One region of the Lysinibacillus sp. GbtcB16 genome, then DNA from elsewhere that is predicted to be linked to it. Evidence: riboswitches for the same ligand, from Rfam matches in the RefSeq annotation. Region 1 holds a riboswitch; each other region holds the start of a gene.
What was found. Region 1 has a riboswitch for S-adenosylmethionine ahead of KVT27_RS20160 (bifunctional homocysteine S-methyltransferase/methylenetetrahydrofolate reductase). Riboswitches for the same ligand answer to the same signal wherever they lie in the genome.
Positions count from the first base shown of each region.

Region 2: linked by a shared signal. The riboswitch ahead of KVT27_RS10225 (Na+/H+ antiporter NhaC family protein) and the one ahead of KVT27_RS20160 (bifunctional homocysteine S-methyltransferase/methylenetetrahydrofolate reductase) in region 1 are both predicted to bind S-adenosylmethionine.
Region 3: linked by a shared signal. The riboswitch ahead of metK (methionine adenosyltransferase) and the one ahead of KVT27_RS20160 (bifunctional homocysteine S-methyltransferase/methylenetetrahydrofolate reductase) in region 1 are both predicted to bind S-adenosylmethionine.
Region 4: linked by a shared signal. The riboswitch ahead of KVT27_RS18565 (O-acetylhomoserine aminocarboxypropyltransferase/cysteine synthase family protein) and the one ahead of KVT27_RS20160 (bifunctional homocysteine S-methyltransferase/methylenetetrahydrofolate reductase) in region 1 are both predicted to bind S-adenosylmethionine.

Region 1 covers NZ_JAGXJV010000009.1:32,275-35,445, forward strand. The annotation lists gene KVT27_RS20160 (bifunctional homocysteine S-methyltransferase/methylenetetrahydrofolate reductase) at 1-1,543, opposite strand, end outside; SAM riboswitch class I at 1,633-1,732, opposite strand; gene hemG (protoporphyrinogen oxidase) at 1,835-3,171, opposite strand, start outside.
Region 2 covers NZ_JAGXJV010000001.1:2,009,968-2,013,138, forward strand. The annotation lists gene KVT27_RS10220 (VanZ family protein) at 1-59, shown strand, start outside; gene KVT27_RS10225 (Na+/H+ antiporter NhaC family protein) at 490-1,770, opposite strand; SAM riboswitch class I at 1,875-1,978, opposite strand; gene KVT27_RS10230 (DUF3953 domain-containing protein) at 2,098-2,331, opposite strand; gene KVT27_RS10235 (hypothetical protein) at 2,361-2,894, opposite strand; gene KVT27_RS10240 (hypothetical protein) at 2,901-3,068, opposite strand.
Region 3 covers NZ_JAGXJV010000002.1:36,399-39,569, forward strand. The annotation lists gene pckA (phosphoenolpyruvate carboxykinase (ATP)) at 1-1,003, opposite strand, end outside; SAM riboswitch class I at 1,396-1,514, shown strand; gene metK (methionine adenosyltransferase) at 1,798-2,994, shown strand; gene KVT27_RS12150 (gamma carbonic anhydrase) at 3,165-3,171, opposite strand, start outside.
Region 4 covers NZ_JAGXJV010000006.1:107,071-110,241, reverse strand. The annotation lists gene KVT27_RS18570 (hypothetical protein) at 1-284, opposite strand, end outside; gene KVT27_RS18565 (O-acetylhomoserine aminocarboxypropyltransferase/cysteine synthase family protein) at 615-1,919, opposite strand; SAM riboswitch class I at 2,036-2,149, opposite strand; gene KVT27_RS18560 (glycerol-3-phosphate acyltransferase) at 2,305-2,937, shown strand; gene KVT27_RS18555 (DASS family sodium-coupled anion symporter) at 3,137-3,171, shown strand, end outside.

The sequences.
Region 1 (3,171 bases):
CTTGTAAATGCTTCGTTGCTTCATATATTTCTATAATTTTTTCCTTTGTATAAACAGGCTGTGAAATGAAATAGTCTGCCCCATGCTCCATCTTTTTTTCTAAGCGTGCCACAGCACGATCTAATACACGAACATTTGGGTTAAATGCAGCAGCCACAGAGAAGTTAGCCTTTTTCCGTAATGGTTTCCCTGAGAAAGAAACCCCTTCATTTAATTGTTTAATTAATTGGATCAGCTCCATCGAGGAGACATCATAGACGCTAGTGGCACCAGGAAAATCTCCAACCTTGGTTGGGTCACCTGTAACAGCTAGCACATCATGAATTCCTAAGGCATTTAACCCCATTAAATGTGATTGCAGACCAATTAAATTACGATCTCGACAGGTAATATGTGTAAGGGGGCGTACGCCATTAGAGCTTTTCAATAACGCCCCCATTGCAATATTACTAATACGTGGGGATGCCAATGAATTGTCTGCCATCATAACTACATCGGCACCTGCCTCATATAGTTGCTTGGCCCCTTCAAGAAACCCATCTATTTCTAAGTGTCTAGGTGTATCCAACTCTACAATGACCGAGCGTTCACGCTTTACCTTTTCATGAAGTGGTTCAAATTTAGCTGGCTCAGCATCACGAACAATCTCAATCTTTGCAGGCTTCGCATGCTTTTCACTAACTGGTGATAGCTCTTCTAAATACTTCTTTGCGGCTGCAATATGCTTTGGTGTCGTACCACAACAGCCCCCAATTAAACGAACACCCTGATCACGCAGCTCAACAGCAGCGCGACCAAAATAATCAGCCTCCGACTCATAAACAACACGCCCGTCCTCTAAATCTAATAGCGAAGCATTTGGATAGGCTGACATAAATGCCTTTTCCGGAAGTTCTACTCCCTCAAACGCTTGAATCGTATGATATGGACCAAGACGGCAATTGACACCAACAATATCTGCACCAAGAGTCTCTAATTCATGTAGCGCATTATTTAAAGACATACCATTTTGTAAAACACCAGGCTCATGCATAGATACTTGAGCAATTATCGGTATATTAGTTTTGGCGCGTAGCATGTTTAATGTCGCTGTTAATTCTTCAAAATCATAATAAGTTTCGAGTAAAAGACCATCAGGATTTCCTGCAAGTAACACACTTGCCTGCTCATCAACGGTCGCTAATATGTCATCTAATGTTGCATCGCTTTTACGAATGCCACGAATACCACCAATCGTTCCTAAAACAAATTGACCGCCATCCGCTGCTGCTCGCTTAGCAATAGTAATAGCTGCTTCATTAAATTGTTGAACACTTGATTCTAATCCATAGCGAGCTAATTTAATGGCATTGGCACCGTACGTATTCGTTTGAATAATATCAGCACCCGCTGCGATATATTCTCTATGAATCTTTTCAATTAATTCAGGTCTCTGAACATTCATTTCCTCATGACAATACTCCAATCCATAGCCATACAACACTGTGCCTATTGCACCGTCTGCCGTCAATACATGCGTTTGTAACCTTTCAAGCAATCCCATAAAACTAGCCTCTCTTCCTCTATTTCTGTATAATAAAAAGCCTTCTTTTATATAAAAAGAAGGCTTTAACGACTCATCATTATTGTTCCTTCTCATCTTCGACTCAACGGTCTTCTGGATTTAGCACCTGACAAAAAGTTGGTTGCTGAAGCTTCAATGGGCCAGTCCCTCTGCTTCTCTTGATAAGAATTATTAAGTATGAATTTTTTAAATAATTAAAAGAATCATATCGTTTACAGACGAATGAGTCAAGACTATTTCACATAACAAAGAAATTTTTCGTTTAAAAACTTAGAAATTGGATAGTTCTTCTGCAAGCTCTTCACCAATTTTTTTCCCATTTTGAATGCAAGCACCAATACCTACTCCAAAATAAGAGCAACCCGCAATCGATAAATTTGGATAGTTTTCATTCAGCTCTAATAGTAAGCCTTGCAGCGCTTCCCGGTGAGCTAAGTCATATTTAGGCATTTGATCAATCCACTTTGTGACATTCACAACGGTTGGCTTTTCATCTATTCCTAGGCTTTTCCGAACATCTTCTAAAGCGATGGCTGCCAATTCGTCGTCAGTCATTTTACGTAACTGCTCATACGCCGGATTAATACTCTTATAGAATAGGCGAACAAGTAGTTGATTGTTTTTCGATGTATGCTTCCACTTGCGACTCGTCCAAGTCGCTGCATTACAAGTGACATCAGAATTATGGGATACAATATAGCCTGTTCCATCCGCTGGTAAGTTTGCATCAGGCACATCAAAGCCTAGATAAATAGTAATGGCTGATGCTGTAGTAAACTGATCAAAATAATGTGTTAAGGAGTCATCCTGTAATATACTTTGAACCGCTTCATTCGGTAGCGCTAGAACAACATATTCTGCCTCAATGTTTTGACCATTTGCTAATGTAATCGAATATTGGTTCCCCATTTTTTGGACATGATTTGTGGCTACCCCTTTAATGATATCTACCTCTGTTAATGTCTGTTCTAATCGCTCAATTAAAGAGGATAACCCATTTTGAAATGAAATAAATTTTTTATTAGCAGCTTTAACAAATTGCTCACGATTCGCATCAAAACCTTTTATGATACTTCCATAGTCATTTTTATAGTCAATTAAATACGGTAAAGTAGAAGCAATAGAAAGTTGGTGTAAATCACCAGAATAGACACCTGCTAAAACAGGTGCAATTTGATTTTCCACAAGCTCTTCGCCAAGATAATAAGTTAAAAATTCCCCTATCGAGCTTTCTTTTGTAAAACCTGCATTGGGTAAAGTTAAATCTTTTAAAGCTTCTTGTTTGGCCAGATCTGAGATAAGAGTGCTTTCCTCAAGTGATGCCACACTCATAGGTATACCGAAAGTAGAATCCGCTGGAATGGCGTGCAACTCGTTATTTGTATAAATATAGGATACACCTGTTTCGTTGTAAACGAGATGATCTTCAAAGTCTAGCTCCTGCACTAGCTCCATTACACCTTTATGGCGAGCTACGATAGAGTCAGCACCAGTTTCCATAATAAAACCTTGTTCATAGGCTGAATATAGTTTGCCACCTAAATATGTATTTTTTTCTACGAGCACTAGCTGAACATCTAATTTTTTTTCCTTCACTTGGCGTTGTA
Region 2 (3,171 bases), on a different contig from region 1:
ATGTTTCTGGCAAGTTCAACGACAACGATTGGTTTACTTTAATTCAGGCAAGAAAGTGACAGCTCGTTCAAAATACTTAAGCAAAGCCCAGGCTCCCATTAATAGAGCAACTGGGCTCTTTTATTTTCGACTGTAAGGGGCTCCCCTTTTTGAATGAACTATCCCCCTACCCCCTAAAAAAAGTAGACTGCTTCCCTATTTTTCTACTATTATTTTTTTACCTAATACCATTAGCGTTTATTGTTTGGTTCTTATTGAAATTTATTAACTTTAAAATAAAGTAAAGCCGTTCATTTCCACTATGGGTGGGCGCTTTTCATGAGCGGGGTCCAACTGCTTCCCGCCCTTCGTTCCAATTAGGGGTAGATATTAACTGCACCACAAAAAATGCTCCCCTTAGATAAACAGATTTTATTTTTTAATCTGTCTACCTAATAGGGAGCATATCAAACTACTCGATGGCTTTTGTCTACTGTCTGAATGTAAAGTTTAGGCTTTCTTTTTTTTCGGATACCCAATGAATATCGCTATCATACCACAAATACCAATAAGAATTGGGTAGAAAGAGTACGGCAAGATACTCACTGGCGAAATTTTGGCTACACTTGCGGCTACAAGGAATTGGGCTCCGTATGGTAGAAGACCTTGGACTGTACAGGAGAAAATATCTAAAATACTTGCGGACTTTCTCGGCTCAATCTCATACTGGTCAGCAATATTTTTGGCAAGCGGCCCCGCAATTAGAATAGCAATTGTATTATTGGCCGTAGATAAATTAGTTAGACCCACAAGACCAGCTATACCAAATTCAGCACCCTTCTGCGATTTAATCCTGCTCGTTACAAGACGGAGTAAAAAGTCAATTCCCCCATTAAATTTAATAACCTCCACCATTCCAGCTATTAATATAGCCAGAAAGGCGATTTCATACATCCCTTCCATTCCTTCACCAATCTTTTGTATAAGGCTCATTATGTGATAGCTGCCATCTGCTAAGCCAACAGCACCGGCGAGAACAATCCCTAATGCAAGAACGAGGAAAACATTCATTCCAGATAACGCTAAAATAATAACTAAAACATAGGGAATAATTTTTATCCAATTATAGCTTAGATGCTCTACTTGGGCTGTCCCCCCGGATGTCATAAACCCTAAAATAATACTTGTAAGAAAAGCTGCCGGCAATACAATCCAAAAATTGACCTTAAATTTATCCTTCATTTGCGCGCCTTGTGAACGAACGGCGGTAATAGTAGTATCTGAAATAAAAGATAAATTATCACCAAACATCGAACCGCCTACAACCGCTGCCATCACTAAAGCAATAGGTAGCTCCGTAAGATCACTTATCCCAACTCCAATTGGCGCCAGCGCAACAATCGTCCCCACTGATGTGCCCATGGATAGAGAGATGAAGCAGGCAATGATGAATAGGCCTACGACAAGCAGGTTTTGCGGTATAACCGATAAAGCAAAGTTAACAGTGGAATCTACAGCCCCCATCCCCTTCGCTACCTCTGAAAATGCCCCTGCTAATAGAAAAATAATAACCATCAGCATGACATTTAAATTTCCAGCACCTTGGCAAAAAATATCAACCTTTCGGGAAAACGATTCTTTTCGATTCATGGCTAGAGCTACAGCACCCGAAATGCTGATGGCTACAATGACAGGAAAGGCATAAAAATCACCCATTATAATCCCTGAACCAATAAATAAAATCATAAAAATAACAAATGGGATTAGCGCCCATGGATTCTCTTTCTTCATTGTCTACCTCCAAAAATTAAAAATTAGCCATATTTTTTATTTTTTCACCATAAAAAAGACCTCATCTTGAAATAACAAGAAGAGGCCTTATAGTTAAAACGCTCCTCTTATCTATCAAGAACATTGCTTGCTGGATTTGGCACAGTAACTTAATAGTTCCGCTGCCGAGATTTCATCGGGCCAGTCCCTCCATCTCTCTTGATAAGAAGAAAAAATATTATATTTTTGACACAATATTAAAATACTAAAATAAAACATCCATAATTGCAACATGTTTTTAATTGTGAAAAATTTACAGCACTATCATCAAGTGCGAAATTCAACTTTTTATACGAATATGAAGCTTTGAATGGACACATAGACCGAAAATATAAATGCCCCGACTAAAAACCAACCATATAATTTTCTCTCTCTCCGAAATTCATTAATTCCTAATGTTAACATAAATAAACCTAGAAAAAGGATCATTAAAAAGTTTAACCGATAATCATGTGTCATAAATCCGTAAATGGAAAGCGTGATGCCTATTATTGATAAAATAATTTGTACTGTTTTTAACAAAACGATTCCCCCTTTTTGCTTGAACGATACTAACAGTATCTAACCTTTTTAGAATAAAAAAATTCTATGATGGGTGCGATGACAAATGCAAGCCCAACAACTAAAATCAAGGGATAATTTTTCATGTCATTTAAATTGGATACACCCTCTGATACAAATAAAATTAAACAAGCTACGATCATTAAAGCATAATAGCCAATCTTGGCACTGTGTGCTTCAATATGTTTATCTAGTTCATCTTTATCTTCTTTAATACCGTTATGGTTACCCGAATTCAGCCAATTGAATAAAAAGGATAAGGAAATAAAGCTAATTATTATAGAACCCCCATCAATTATTCCGAAACGAACCCATCTATACAGGGTAAAACTAACAAATGCACAAAAAAACACAATGACTATAAGACCGATTAATTTTTTTGATTGATTCATTTTCTTTTTATCCTCCATAGTGACCTTTAAAGCTATCACCATTTCAATATTGATAGATACAACTTTCAAAATCCAATAATACCCATTAAAACAATCATCTGTCAAATTCAGTTCACTCAGAAAATCCACCACTAGACATCAACCGATTGGTGTTTGGCTAGTAGTTTCTGCACTGACTGCAATCGTTTGGTTCGCAACGGTTGGTGGAAGTATAGTAGGTACAACTGGACATTGAGCTATTGAAAGCTTACTTCCCTTCTTCTTCGGATTTATTACCGTTTTAATCCTTTCATATTTAAATAGCATCGGTGGTAAAATAATGGGGAAAAGGCTTATGCAAATAGTTTCGTTTATTTCAGGATTACTCTTTTTGTACTTTACTTTTTATGTATTCTTGAATGGTTTTGAA
Region 3 (3,171 bases), on a different contig from region 1:
CAGAAGGATCAACAATGTTTTCGATGTATTGAATCGGATAAGCTACACGTGTATTTTCTGTTAATGAACCATCATCATAATCACAAATACGAGTTTCTGGATCAACAGCTACGTTTTCTAAAACAGAGCCGAAGCGGATTGCATTGTAGATTTCTGGTTCTTTCTCAGCAGAAAGGTTGATCGTTTTTGCATAGCAACCACCCTCAATATTGAATACACCATTATCAGACCAGCCGTGTTCATCGTCACCGATAAGCTTACGGTCTGGATCAGCGGATAATGTTGTTTTACCAGTACCAGATAGACCGAAGAATAATGCTACATCGCCAGCTTCACCAACGTTTGCTGAACAGTGCATAGAAAGGATACCTTGTTGTGGTAGTAAGTAATTCATAATACCGAAGATAGATTTTTTCATTTCACCAGCATATTCAGTACCACCAATTAAGATAATTTTCTTTTCAAGTGATACAATGATGAATGTTTCAGAAGCAGTACCGTCAACCGCAGGATCTGCTTTAAAGTTAGGAGCTGAGATGACAGTGAAGTCTGCAACATGCGAAGCTAATTCGTCTTTAGTTGGACGGATAAATAATTGATGAGCGAAAAGGTTGTGCCAAGCGTATTCATTAATAACTTGGATGCTTAATTGTGAATCTTTGTCAGCACCAGCAAAGCCTTTGAATACAAATAATTCATCTTGTTCTTTTAAATATTTTATTACTTTTACATACAGGTTATCGAACACTTCAGAGGAAATTGGTTGATTGACCTTACCCCAGTCAATTTGATCTTTTGTGCTTTCTTCTTCTACTGTATATTTATCTTTAGGTGAACGACCAGTGTATTTGCCAGTTTCTGCACGAACTGCGCCATCTACTGTTAACATTGCCTCACCACGAGAAGTAGCTTTTTCTGCTAATTGTGGTACTGAAAGTTGAACGTTAATGTTACCGCCGCTTAATAATTCCTTCAGTTCGTTTGCAATTTCTACTGAATTCATCGATTAAATACCATCCTTTTTTATAGTATTCCCTTGATTTAGAGGGATTTTTTCTTAATTTCAAAAATAGTATAACACAATTGGTTAAATAATCTATACTAATTAAGAAATTATTTTAGAGTTTTTATTACTTTTCAATAAACTGACAAAAAATAATGTTTTTCGAGTAGAAAACATTCAATGCTACAGTAAATTGTCTAAAATTTGAGCCACACATATGTTACCACAAGATGCTAGGTATGTTGTAGGGATTAATTTTCTTCTATTTACATCATCACCCAAGAATGAAAAGTTTTATGATGATTATTTGTTCCTTCCTTTCTATACAGTAATACATAAGAAAATATTTGACAATGTTCGACCTTTTCAGTAACATGAAAATTGAACGGATACTCTTATCCCGAGCTGGTGGAGGGTCAGGCCCTGTGAAACCCGGCAACCTGCATGAACTATTTCACGTCATGCGTTGGTGCCAACCTGATGCAAGGGAAAATCCCTTGAACGATAAGAGTGAAAGGTAGCGAAGTCATTATTCCTTTCCTCATGTATAGTAACGTGAGTAAAGGATTTTTTTATTGTTAAAAATCAATGTAAAGGTAAGTATATGTAGTTCTTTCCTTATTATAATGACGGATCTTTCGAAATCCTCGTGTTAAAAGTAGCAGTTATTTTTTCACGTAAAGTGAAATGACAACAACAGCGGCTTGAGAGTTCAATCCTTAGGAGCGGACTTGACATGGGTAATGAGTACCGTATTCAAATACTATTTGTAAGAGTAATAGGAGGAAAACTAAATGACAAACCGTCGACTGTTTACATCAGAAAGTGTAACAGAAGGACATCCAGATAAAATTTGTGACCAGATTTCGGATGCCATTTTAGATGCTATTTTAGCAGAAGATCCAAATGCACGTGTAGCGTGTGAAACAACTGTAACAACAGGATTAGTATTAGTAGCGGGAGAAATTACTACTTCTACTTATGTAGATATCAAAGGTATTGTACGTGATACGGTAGCGGAAATCGGATATACACGTGGAAAATATGGCTTTGATGCTGAAAACTTAGCGGTACTTGTAGCAATTGGTGAGCAATCTCCAGATATTGCTCAAGGTGTTGACCAAGCTTTAGAAGCACGTGAAGGTTCTATGACAGATGCAGATATTGAAGCGATTGGTGCAGGGGACCAAGGCTTAATGTTTGGCTATGCATGTAATGAAACACCTGAGTTAATGCCATTACCAATTAGCTTAGCTCATAAGTTGGCACGTCGTTTAACGGAAGTTCGTAAATCTGGTGAGCTAGCTTATTTACGTCCAGATGGTAAAACACAAGTAACAATTGAGTATGATGACAATAACGTACCTGTGCGTGTCGATACAATTGTTATTTCAACACAGCATGATGAAGAAGCAACACTTGAACAAATTCAGGCTGATCTAAAACAATTCGTGATTGCTCCTGTTGTGCCAAGCGAATTATTAGATTCAAACACAAAATACTTTATCAATCCAACTGGCCGTTTCGTCATTGGTGGGCCAAAAGGAGATGCTGGTTTAACGGGCCGTAAGATCATTGTTGATACATACGGTGGTTATGCACGACATGGTGGCGGTGCGTTCTCAGGTAAGGATGCCACAAAAGTTGACCGTTCAGCTGCCTATGCGGCACGTTATGTAGCTAAAAATATTGTAGCAGCTGGTTTAGCAGAACGCGCGGAAGTACAACTGGCGTATGCAATAGGCGTTGCACAACCTGTTTCCATTGCTGTTGATACATTTGGTACAGGAAAAGTGAAGGAAAGCGAAATCGTAGAATGGGTTCGTGAGCTATTTGATTTACGCCCAGCAGGTATTATTAAGATGCTAGATCTTCGTCGTCCAATTTATAAACAAACTGCAGCCTATGGTCACTTCGGTCGTACAGATTTAAATGTACCATGGGAACAAACTGATAAAGCTGACGCATTACGCGTAAAAGCACGTCTGTAAACTATTGTGCTAAAGTGCTGAAGTCGTTAGAAAATTATTCTAATGTATGATGAACAAAAGGGGCTTTTCTGCCCCTTTTGTTTTTTTGCAAAAATGCCTCGCCTGTATCCTTGAACAATGGTCATGGAAAGCGAGGGATTTTTTATAATGAATGAATTCTTTATAAGCTTTTATTTT
Region 4 (3,171 bases), on a different contig from region 1:
ACTAATTGAAATGTACCATACTTCAAATAAAATTCTGTTGCTGGAAGCTGGATGTGGCTCACACCATACTTCTCATATGCCTCATAAACTTCCTTAATCGTATAGCCAATATCATCTGTGCAAACCTGTTCCTGATACGCTGAATGACCGAAAATTTGCTGCCATTTACATTCCACTAATGTAAGGATGTGTTGAATGGATTGATTGTTAACAAATACATGACCTTCATTTAGTTCATAAATTAGATAAGATGCAATGTTTTGCGCACTATAGAGATTACCCATTTTAAACACTCCTTTATCATCAGTTTTTTTGAAGAGTAGCCACTGGCTATGTAACTACTCTCCTATCTATTCAAAAGTGGGGGGATCACTTATGAAAACATTTACCTTTTCAACGAGGTTTTTCCGTACATTTAACTTAATTCCAAGTATATAACAAGGTTTTAATAAAGTCAATAATACATATAAAATTACTCGGTATTGTTTTTAAAAAGGTTCTGATAATTACCGGATGAGGTAATTGGTTAATGTAGCAACGTTTGACGTATACCAAATGAGGCTATTCGAATGAGAAAATACGTAAACGCTACAACATTCGCCTGTCATTCTATATTAAGCTTCTACTGTTTGCTCAGTTGTTGCTGTTGCCTGAGTAATAGCCTGCTCTAAATCTGCAATGATGTCCTCCACTGCCTCTAAACCGATTGATAAGCGAATGAGCGATTCGGTTACGCCAGCTTGAATTAGTTCATCTGCTGATAATTGTTGGTGTGTAGTAGATGCTGGATGGATAATTAGCGACTTGGCATCCCCTACATTTGCTACATGTGAAAACAGCTTTACATGATCAATAAGCTTTCGTCCTGCTTCACGTCCACCTTTAATGCCAAATGTAAGCACTGAACCGAAGCCATTTTTTAAATACTTTTTCGCCAACTCATGTGTTGGAAAATCTTCTAGGCCATTATAATTTACATACTCCACAGATGGGTAGTTACGTAAATATTCTGCCACAGCTAAAGCATTTTCATTGTGTTTAGGGATACGCAAATGAAGCGTCTCTAAACCTTGTAAAAGATTGAAAGCTGCATCTGCACTTAATGTAGGTCCAAAATCACGTAACAACTGTACACGCAGCTTTGTAGCAAAGGCTGCAGAAGCTGTATCGATTCCATAGCGTAAACCATGGTAAGAAGCATCCGGCTCTGTAAAGCCTGGGAATCGCCCACTAGTCCAATCAAACTTACCAGCGTCTACAACAACACCACCTAGAGTTGTCCCATGGCCACCTATCCATTTCGTTGCTGAGTGAACTACCACATCTGCACCGTAGTCAATTGGTGTAGACCCATAAGGAGAAGCAAATGTACTGTCGATAATTAATGGTAAGCTGTTGTCATGTGCAATCTTAGCTACAGCTTCAATATCTAAAACCTTTAAGCTTGGATTACCGTAAACTTCTGCGAAGACAGCTTTTGTTTTATCAGTAATGGCAGTCTTAAAATTCTCTGGGTTTGTTTCATCTACAAAAATCGTTTTAATGCCATAGTTTGGTAATGTATTCGCGAATAAATTATACGTACCACCATATAAAGAACTAGCTGCTACAATTTCATCTCCTGCCCCAGCTAGATTTAAAATAGAAAATGCAATAGCTGCTGCACCAGATGAAAGTGCTACTGCTGCCGTTCCACCTTCTAATAAAGCCACACGCTTTTCAAAAACATCCACTGTCGGATTCGTAATTCGCGTGTAAATGTTCCCCGCTTCCTCTAAGGCAAAAAGACGTTGCGCATGAGCAGTGTCTTTAAAAACGAAAGCAGTTGAACGGTAAACAGGAACAGTTCTAGAACCCGTCACAGGGTCTGGCTCTTGACCGCCATGTAACAGCAGTGTTTCTGGTTTAAAATTTGTCATTGTGTACCTCCATTTGGTTATTTTTTTACGATGGTACCGGAGATGAGGAGGATTTTTCTGTAGAAAACAAAAACCCTCTTCAGCTAAGAAGAGGGTTGCGGTTGCAAGTTTTCCTCCCCTTATCTGCCAGATCCAAGTAAGAATCTGTAGGAATTAGCACCTTAGTAAGTTCATCACCTACTGGTTGCCGGGCATCATAGGGCCTATCCCTCCGCCGCTCTTGATAAGAGTATGAGATTCAATTTCCATCGTTGTTACAAAGTATAAGCATAGAGTTTTTTTCTGTCAACATCTAAATTTTATTTTTTCCGAAACTTCTGTCTGCTCTTTTACGTAGTAAGAACGCATACACTATTTTAGAAAAAAATTTGAAAGGAGTATTTTTATGGTAAAAGCCGTGATCTGTTTTCTAGTTGTTGGCTATTTGATTGGCTGTATTCACGGCTCTAAGGTGGCACAATTTTTATCCGGGGTTGATTTAAAAAAAGCTGGCCATGGCAATGCTGGTGCCTCTAATGCTACGCTTTCACTCGGCTGGAAATATGGCGTTTTAGTAGCTCTTATCGATATTGGCAAAGGCGTCGTAGCCATTGTCGGTGCACATTTTTATTTAACAGATGTAACACATTTAACAGCAGAACAAACATGGCTCCTCACCTACTTGATAGCTGCAGGGGTTATTTTGGGGCATAATTTCCCTTTTTATATGGGCTTCAATGGTGGAAAAGGGACTGCCTCTATCATTGGAATTTTACTTGCGGTTGATTGGAAGATTGGTTTATTTGCACTTATTCTATTTGTTATTTTATCTTTTGCAACGAACTATTTAATTGTTGGGGTATTAGAATTTTACCTCGTTTTTTGTACCGCTACTTACTTATGGATTCCTGGGCTTGGCCCGACCATTATTGCCATTCTACTTTTTGCTATTGCTATTATTTTGCACATTGAAAATATTCAACGTTTAATCAATGGAACCGAGCCTAAAGTTACTTCTGCCTTCAAGAAAAAGAAATAATATTTTTAGGAGATATTTGTATATTTTATGACCACAAATTATCTCTTTAATTACTATTAAAGCTGTAAAACAGACATATTCCGCTTCTTTTCATTCTATACAATAAACGGACGAATTCTTATCTTAAAAAAACATTATACTGACCGATGTTATGGATAATAACCGTCATTTTACGTAGACGTAGAAGGGATGAGAAAATATGTCTTCATCTAAACAAACAACAACGAAGCGTAA